3 regions of the Pseudoalteromonas sp. Of11M-6 genome follow, and region 3 is predicted to be linked to each of the others. Evidence: predicted binding sites of a transcription regulator. Region 3 holds the regulator's gene; each other region holds the start of a gene.
The links. The regulator sigma-54, encoded in region 3, starts transcription at its own class of promoters, with help from an activator protein. The targets are predictions, from matches to a motif close to GTTGGCACGNNNNTNGNNT.
Positions count from the first base shown of each region.

Region 1 (3,170 bases), on a different contig from region 3:
TATCGTGAATGCTAAGGGTGATTACTTGCAAGGCTTTCCAGTCGATCCATCTACAGGTGATACCACGTCTTTGAGTTTAAGCACAACATCACCCGTTCAAATTCCAGATGCATCAGGTTCTCCTCGTGCAACATCGCAAATCTATACCTCGTTTAACCTAGATGCGACTGCGCAACCACCTACGATTGCTTTTGATCCTGAGCAACGTGCCTCATATAATTCAAGAACAGCAATTACGGTATATGACTCGTTGGGTGAATCACATACATTGCAGTTATTCTTCAGAAAAACAGCGGATAATGAGTGGTCTACTTACGCAACAATGGACGATAAACCTTTTAACCATAATGCGCAGCAAATTGATCCAGCAGCAACACCACCTGTTCCTTATACGCCAGTTAGTGTGTTCCGTTTCGATGCTAGCGGTATTCCATCACAGACGGCTGCCGATCCTTCAGCTACGCCGCTTGTTTTTAACAACAATACTGGCTCGACATTTAACCCCTTAAGTCTTGCTGGACCTCAAGATGCAGTTGACCCAACTATCGGTATGTCAAACTTGCTTGATAACGGTGCAACTTTTCCGAATGATATTGTTGTTAACTGGCGTGATGAAGCAAATACTGCTCAAAAGCTACCAACGCAATATTCATCGGGTCGATTTGAAGTAAAAGCATTGGAGCAAGACGGTGCGACCGTTGGCCGTTTAGCAGGTATTGATATTGGTACTGATGGTAAAGTTGTGGCTTCATATACTAACGGCGACTCAACGTTCTTAGGGCAAGTCGCGCTAGTACGCTTCCCGAATTCTCAAGGCCTTCAGGCGATTGGTAATACTGAGTGGAAGAAGAGCCTATCTTCTGGTGAACCACTTGCAGGCGAGCCAAACACAGGTACTCTCGGTGGTATTAGTTCATCTGCGTTAGAGCAATCGAACGTCAACCTCACAAACGAGTTAGTTGACCTTATCAGCGCCCAACGTAACTTCCAAGCGAACTCTCGAGCGCTTGAGGTTAACTCAACATTACAACAAAATATATTACAGATCCGATAATATATTATGCCCTCCAAAGGCTGCTACAAAGGCAGCCTTTTTTATGTCCGTCAAAAACATCTCGTCACTTTGGCACTGTGCTTGCATTAACTAGACTAAGTTTGAATTTTATAGGTCATCGTCATGGATAAAATGGTGTATATCGCAATGTCAGGCGCTAAGCAAAGCTTACGTGGTGTGGCACTTAAGGCGAATAACCTTGCTAATGCCAATACGACTGGCTTCAAAGCAGATTTTGCTCAAGCGCGCTCAATGCAGGCGTTTGGTGAAGGGTTACCTACACGGGTTTTTGCTATGCAAGAACGCCCAGGGACCAATATGACCGGTGGCGCAATCGTTGAAACTGGCCGTGAGCTAGATATTGCAGTAGATGATAAATCATGGATCAGTGTTGTTGATGCCTCGGGTGAAGAAGCTTACACCAAAGTCGGCACGCTCAATATTCGTAATGACGGTGCGTTGGTCACAGCTCATGGGCGTCAACTTATTGGCGAAGGTGGACCTATTGTCTTACCTATCCCCGTTGATAAAGTGGTGTTTAGTGACGATGGCTCTATTCAAGTGCGTCCACAAGGCGCTCCTGCTAACTTTCTTGAAGTGGTTGATCGGCTGAAAATTATTGAAGCAGATAATAATAAGCTGCAAAAAGGCAATGACGGCCTTTATAGACCAAAAGAAGATAAGCTAGAAGATGGGATCTGTGGCTTTTGTGAAATATCACCAACCGCAAAAGTGATGAGTGGCTTCTTAGAGATGTCCAACGTCAATCCCGTTCATGAGATGGTGGATATGATCAACCATCAAAGACAATTTGAAATGCAAATTAAGCTGATGAAAACAGCTGAAGAAATAGATGAGCGACACACTTCGCTCCTACGCATAGTTTAAGAGTGAGGTAGAGATCATGAATCCGGCATTGTGGATAAGTAAAACAGGCTTAGATGCTCAGCAAACTGATATTTCAGTTATTTCGAACAACTTGGCGAACGCCAGTACCGTCGGCTACAAAAAGAGTCGGGCGATATTCGAAGACTTATTATATCAAAACATCAATCAGCCAGGTGGCCGCAGCTCTCAAGATACAGAATTACCGTCTGGTTTGATGCTTGGTGCAGGTGCCAAAGTAGTCGCCAACCAAAAGAACTTTTCTCAAGGTAATATGTTAAGTACCGAAAACTCTTTGGATTGGATGATCCAAGGCCCGGGCTTCTTTGAGATTCAGATGCCAGATGGCACAACTGCGTATTCAAGAAACGGTCAGTTCACGACGGATGAAGAAGGTCGAATTGTTACCTCAGGTGCGGGTTTTCCTGTGTTACCTGAGATGAACGTACCCGACGATGCGCAGTCAATTACTATTTCTCAAGATGGTGAAGTATCGGTGCGCGTTGCAGGACAAGCTGAAAACGTTGTTATCGGACAGTTGACGATCAGTGACTTTATTAATCCATCAGGTCTTGAACCGATTGGACAAAACTTGTACACAGAAACTGCGGTAAGTGGTGCACCAGTACAAGGTAATCCAAGCGTTGAAGGGCTAGGTAAGATTGTGCAAGGCGCACTTGAAACGTCAAACGTTAATGTGACCGAAGAGCTTGTAAATCTAATTGAGACACAACGCGTGTATGAGATGAACTCAAAAGTGATTTCAACGGTAGATCAGATGCTGAGCTACATTAATCAACAGCTGTAATTGGGTAGGGGGTATTATGCGTGCATTATATTTAGCCATCGTAACGGTCGCTGCATTATCTGGATGTAGTACAACACAAAATAAAAATGTGGTGCGTGACGATCCGTATTATGCGCCTATCTATCCCGAGGATAATCAAGCCCAAATGGTGGCAACAGGGTCATTATTTAATACGCAGTTTTCCAATGATCTTTATGCTGACAAAAAAGCGTTAAGAGTCGGCGATATTATTACCATCGTACTCAGAGAAACGACTCAGGCGACCAAAGCTGCAAATTCTGAGCTGGATAAATCCAGTGATTCGAGCTTAGACCCTGTGATTGGTCTTGGTGGCAATGCCATTAATATCGGAAAAGAAGCAATACAGTTTGGTGCTAAATCCAGTTCTTCTTTCTCTGGTGATTCGAAGTCTAATCAGTCAAA
Region 1 covers NZ_JAKRFW010000004.1:44,264-47,433, forward strand. The annotation lists gene flgE (flagellar hook protein FlgE) at 1-1,054, shown strand, start outside; gene MHN32_RS03395 (flagellar basal body rod protein FlgF) at 1,178-1,942, shown strand; gene flgG (flagellar basal-body rod protein FlgG) at 1,959-2,747, shown strand; gene flgH (flagellar basal body L-ring protein FlgH) at 2,764-3,170, shown strand, end outside.
Region 1: MHN32_RS03395 (flagellar basal body rod protein FlgF) is a predicted target of sigma-54. The motif match lies at 1,123-1,141, and genes of this name have one in related genera.

Region 2 (3,170 bases), on a different contig from region 3:
GATAGGGGCCTGCCATTAGATACAGTAAAGCAATGACAAAAAAATGGCGCAGGGTATTTAATGCGGTGCTATCTATGGTGGCTTTACAAATACCAAGCTCTGTTAGCTTCTCTACATCTCTTGCTACCATTCCTTGCAACACGGCTCTTGCGGTTACTTTTTGCTTTGACTTTATCAGCGCGGAAATACGCTTAGCACGGCTTTCATGGCTAATATCTAAGCATAAAAACAACACCAGCCCACCGAGCCAATTAGGATAAAAAGCAAAGCTAATAATCGCATAAGTTAATACGGTGATGGTTAATATAGGGAGGAGGAATCCCAGTGTGCCTGATAACAGTTGATAACTAGAAGCCGCTTTGGGGCGATAAACTTTTTCGGCAATCGCTTTAAATATAAGGCTAAGAATAAGATTAGGGTGATAAAGTGTTGATAACCTTATCCCTAGGCTGGCAAAAATCGCCAGTAAGAAAATGATCAGGCCCTCATGGGCCTGAAGCAAGCTGTCGAGCACTAAAGCGTAACCTTATCCAGCTTATTAAGTAGTGCCATCACCATTTTAGAAGAGTTAACAGAAGCGACTTCTAGATACTCTTCGAATGATTGCGGTGATTCTTTGCCGGCGATATCAGATAGCGAGCGGATCACAACAAATGGCGTGTTTAAAGAATGACAAGCCTGCGCAATTGCCGCACCTTCCATTTCTACTGCTAACATCGTCGGGAAGTCTGCACGCGCCTTGTCGATGCGTACTGGGTCGCACATAAAGGAGTCACCCGTACAGATCAAACCAACCATAGTTTGAATGCCTTCAAGCGCATGTACGCTTTGCTCTGCAGCTTCAACCAATTTTGTGTGCGAAGTGAACGCAGCCGGCATTTGTGGAACTTGACCAATTTCATAGCCAAATGCAGTAACATCAACGTCGTGATGACGTACTTCATTTGAAATCACCACATCACCGACGTTTAGTGATGGTTCAAAGCCACCTGCAGAACCCGTGTTGATCACGCAATCTGGCGCAAAGTTGTCGATAAGCAAAGTTGTCGCAACTGTTGCTGCCACTTTACCAATGCCAGACTGTACAAGCGTTACGTCAAGACCAGCCAGTTTGCCGGTATAAAAAGTAAAGCCACCTTTGGTCAATGTTTGCGGGTTTTCCATGGTGTTACGCAAAATGGTAACTTCTTGCTCCATTGCGCCGATAATGCCTACTTTCATCAAAAGATTCCTAATTTGTGGTGGGGAAAGCCCCAGTGTCAAAATTGCTTTTATTATACGAAAGGGGTTTTGATAGGTAAAACAAAAAACGGGCTGACGCCCGTTTTGCTAGATTTCTGCCAACTGAGTTGACTGTGCTTTTGCCTGTGAAGGAGACAGTACCGCAGGTTTGTAGGTGCGGTTTCTGGTTTTCTTTGGCATCTCCACTTTTTGGCCAAGCTTGAATAGGATTGCCGCACGGACCTCAGCGCTTTGGTAGCCACTTTTGATTTTCATACGAATGTGTGGAATACCCGCAGATTCCAGAGCGCCACTTACAAACCAATCTTTTTGTGCTTTATGGCCGTTTTTATTGGCGTTATTGACCAAGTCAACAGCGGCAACAATTTTCAGTGTCTCTTTGTCTACCAAGACATAATCCAACTGCTTATTCTTAGCTTTAGTTACCGCAGCACGACGTGCTTTTGGAGAGATACCCGGCTTGCACTCAATCACATCAATGAGCTTAATGCGGCTAACGATTTTATATCTATCGCCAACGGCACGTTCTAATAAATGTAGAAACGATGCTTCAACGGTGGTAAAAACAGATTCTTTACGATTAAATGGATAAGGATTGCCACCCACATCGGTGTACTTAGAAGCGACAATGGAAGCAACGACCACTAGAGCCAAAATAGCAAGTAACGCAAATTCCATACAAAACTCCAAATCAAAAAAATGACATCTGTGGTTTTATAAGCAATAGCTGTGCCATAAAATTACTTTACGGCAAGTCATAAGAATTTTTGTGGTTGGCTATGGAGGTGGACTATTTGTCGTATAGGAACGTATCTGACAGTGTTAATCGCCGTGATGTATTTCAGACCTGCGTCGACTAATTAATAGTTTACTATCAATAGGAATAAACTCACTAGCGGCACGGATCAGTGAGGCGGCGGTAAGCTGCGGCACGCCGTAAACTTCGACTCGGGTATGGTATTTATCTCTGAGTTTATTCGCGAGTAAATCAAAATCACCATCGCCAGTTACTAGAATTATTACATCGGATCCTGACGCGCATTCCATGGCATCAATGGTAATGCCAACATCCCAATCACATTTTGCGGAGCCATCGGCACGTTGAATATAAGGCTTTAACTTCACCTCAAAGCCAATCGCTCGCAGGATATTTTGGAACTGCTTTTGTTTGTCGTTACCCCGTTCGCTGGAATAGGCAATGGCTTGATATACCTCGCGATTAGCCGTTGCTTTACGCCAAAACGCGTTATAGTCAAAGCCTGTTTGGTAGGCTTGTTTGGTGGTGTAATAAACATTTTGAGCGTCAACTAAAATGGTGACTTTTTCCATAATGGACTCTTAGCAATAAATTTGCTTTATGATAGCAAGATTAGCGTTTGTTTAGCCATTTACTCATCGCGGCATCATAGGCTTTTTTAATGGCACCGCCATCGCAAGGGCGAGGCGGAGTACGCCAGTTATTACTTAATCCCTCTGGTGTAGGAATACTCGGATCGAGTCTAACCTCAGTATAGCACAAGCCATTTTCACGGTAGACTTTATAATGTGGTGTGGACGCGAGTAGCTCTCTTGGCTTGCTCGCAGCACTGGTTTGATGCGCTTTAGGTACGGTGATCTGCTGCGGCTTTTTTTGGTTTTGGCTGAGTACAACGTCACTGGGAGTGCGCTCTAAAAGTTGCTGACGAAATTGAGAGATTGCTTTGCGATGGTCTAACTTTTTAGGTTGCGTGACGACTGCTGCTTTGGCTATGTGCTTGGTTGTACTTTCAACCGTAGGCTTTTTTGGTTCCGTTTGCGCAGTTTTTAGTACTTCAACCGTATCGTCCTTCAGCGTCGGTTTTAACTCCTTTACTGGCTTATCTTCAGTTATCGCTGGTGTCTCAATATGCTCCACCTTGGGCTTGGCAGGCTCAATAACCAAATAGGTT
Region 2 covers NZ_JAKRFW010000058.1:19,202-22,371, forward strand. The annotation lists gene MHN32_RS20615 (cobalamin biosynthesis protein) at 1-514, opposite strand, end outside; gene mtnN (5'-methylthioadenosine/S-adenosylhomocysteine nucleosidase) at 514-1,221, opposite strand; gene MHN32_RS20625 (DUF2726 domain-containing protein) at 1,330-1,920, opposite strand; gene MHN32_RS20630 (NYN domain-containing protein) at 2,065-2,571, opposite strand; gene MHN32_RS20635 (hypothetical protein) at 2,612-3,170, opposite strand, start outside.
Region 2: MHN32_RS20625 (DUF2726 domain-containing protein) is a predicted target of sigma-54. The motif match lies at 1,961-1,979, and genes of this name have one in related genera.

Region 3 (3,170 bases):
GCAACATCGGTATTTTTGAACAGAATGTTGTTATTATTCATGGCAACAGAAAGATAAATGCCGATCGCCTAGAGGTCCACCGTCGCGCGGAACTTGGCATTAACAAGCAACTGCTTGTGGCAACTGGCAGCCCTGCCACTTTTAGCGAACGTCAACCCGATGGCAACTTGCTAGAAGCCAAAGCAAATGAAATCCGTTACGACGTAGCGAAGGGAACCCTAGTGATTTCTGGTGATGCTGAAATCAATCAAACTGGGCAAAAAATCAATGCTCAAGTCATCACCTATGACATTGAAAAGCAATTGATCAGCGCTGAGCGCTCAGACCAAGAAGACTCTCGAGTAAGAACCATCCTTGTTCCTGTTGATGACAAAAAAGACGCTAAAGAGAAAAAAGCGCAGGAAGAAGGTAACAATTAATGAGCGAGCTCAAAGCAACTGGTCTAGCAAAGAGTTATAAGGGTCGTCAGGTCGTCAAAAATGTTGGTTTAAGTGTTCAGGCTGGCAGTATTGTAGGCTTATTAGGACCAAATGGTGCAGGTAAAACCACTACGTTCTACATGATTGTAGGGTTAGTACCAAGCGACAAAGGCTATATTCAGATTGATGACGAAGATATCACTTTGTTACCGATGCACAGCCGTGCACGACTTGGTATTGGCTATCTACCGCAAGAGTCTTCAATCTTTAGAAAACTCACGGTCTATCAAAATTTGATGGCGATTTTAGAAACTCGAAAAGACTTATCTAAAGTTGAAAGAGAAGCTGAACTAAACGAGTTACTGGATGAGTTTAATATTCAACACATTCGCGACTCACAGGGCATGGCATTGTCGGGAGGCGAAAGAAGACGAGTCGAAATTGCTCGCGCTTTAGCCGCAAACCCTAAGTTTATCCTGTTAGATGAACCTTTTGCTGGTGTTGATCCTATTTCGGTGTTAGATATAAAGACAATCATAGAGCACCTAAAAAACCGTGGTATCGGTGTGCTTATCACCGATCATAACGTTAGAGAAACACTGGACGTATGTGAAAAGGCCTACATCGTTTCACATGGTGAGTTAATCGCTGCAGGCACGCCAGAACATGTTTTGGCAGATCAAACCGTAAGAGATGTCTACCTAGGCGAACAATTCAAGCTATAGTTAAGACGTAGTATTAATAACTGTTAAAAAGGATTGTTAGAGATACATGAGGCAATCATTACAGCTGCGCATGGGGCAGCAACTTACAATGACTCCGCAACTGCAACAAGCCATTCGCTTGCTGCAGCTTAGTACATTGGATCTGCAACAAGAAATACAAGAAGCATTAGACAGCAATCCATTGTTGGAAGTGGAAGAAGGTGATAATACTGACGGCGAAAACGCTGACCAACACAGCCAAGAAAAGAGCCGTGCTGACGACAATCAAGATTCAGCCGATGAAACGCAGGTTAGTGACTATGAGATAGACTCAGATACCGCCATGAGCAAAGACACTGTGAGCGATGACCTTGCCATGGATGTCACTTGGGACGAGTATATGAGTGCAGCGCCTGCTGCAAGCTCAGGTCCACTTCCCGATGACGATAATGTTTATCAAGGGGAAACCTCTGAATCTCTCCACGATTATCTCATGTGGCAACTCGAACTGACACCATTTAGTCCAACAGATAGAGCTATTGCGATTGCGATTATTGAAGCGGTCGACCTGTCAGGCATTCTAACACTGTCTTGCGAAGACATTTTAGAAAGCATTAATGACGAGAATAGCGAAGAGCCTATTGAGCTAGATGAAGTCGAAGCCGTACTCAAACGCATTCAGCTTTTTGACCCTGTCGGTATCGCAGCGCGTAGTTTACAAGAATGCTTATGCATTCAGCTAAACCAATTCGCCCCAGATACCCCATGGATTGCCGAAACAAAAATGATCCTGACAGAGCATATCGACTTGCTTGCCAGCCGTGACTATCGAACTTTGGCTAAGAAAACGCGCCTTAAAGAAGCCGATCTCAAAGAGGTCATGACGTTAATACATAGCCTTAACCCAAAGCCTGCGGCAAGCATTATTCATGAAGAGCCTGAATATGTGATCCCTGACGTATCGGTGAAAAAAGTAAAAGGTCGTTGGGTCGTAGAGCTAAATCCTGATGCTATGCCTAAAATAAGAGTAAATGACCATTACGCTGCGATGTCTAGAACGGCGAAATCCAGTACGGATAGTCAGTTTATTCGCTCACATTTACAAGAAGCAAAGTGGTTTATTAAAAGCTTAGAAAGCCGAAATGATACTTTATTAAAAGTTACCAATTGCATTGTGCAACAACAACAGGCATTCTTTGAACATGGCCCCGAAGCAATGCGCCCTATGGTGCTAAATGATGTTGCTGAAATGGTTGAGATGCATGAGTCCACAATTTCCCGTGTGACAACACAAAAATACATGCATACACCTCGGGGAATATTTGAGCTGAAGTATTTCTTCTCTAGCCATGTAAGTACGGAAAATGGAGGTGAGTGCTCTTCTACAGCAATTAGAGCACTTATCAAAAAGCTGATAGCTGCAGAGAATACCGCGAAGCCATTGAGTGACAGCAAAATTGCAGATATCTTAGCTGAGCAAGGAATTAAGGTAGCGAGACGTACGATTGCAAAATATCGTGAATCCCTAGCCATTCCACCGTCAAATCAGCGTAAAAGCTTGATATAAGACGTAAAACCCAAGAAGGAAAAATGCTTATGCAACTAAATCTAACTGGTCGCCATGTAGAAATTACTGACTCATTAAGAGACTATGTCACCAACAAGTTTGCGAAGCTAGAAAGGCACTTTGATCATATCAATAATGTGCATGTGATCCTTGATGTCGAGAAACTAGTACAAAAAGCAGAAGCAACATTACACGTAAACGGCGGCGAGCTATTTGCATCAACAGAGCATCAAGATATGTATGCCGCAATTGATGGCCTTATCGACAAGCTAGATCGTCAAGTTATTAAACACAAAGAGAAGCTCACTCGACACTAAGATGAAATTAAGTGAATTAGTGAACAAGGACTGCAGTAAAGCTGCGGTCCTTTTTAATAGCAAAAAACGTATTTTAGAATACATCAGCGAACTGGCTCATAGCCAAATTCCAAATACCAGTCAGCATGCTATCTTGGACGCCTTAATGGCGCGAGAGAAATTG
Region 3 covers NZ_JAKRFW010000001.1:218,640-221,809, forward strand. The annotation lists gene lptA (lipopolysaccharide transport periplasmic protein LptA) at 1-419, shown strand, start outside; gene lptB (LPS export ABC transporter ATP-binding protein) at 419-1,144, shown strand; gene MHN32_RS01010 (RNA polymerase factor sigma-54) at 1,191-2,690, shown strand; gene hpf (ribosome hibernation promoting factor) at 2,720-3,007, shown strand; gene ptsN (PTS IIA-like nitrogen regulatory protein PtsN) at 3,009-3,170, shown strand, end outside.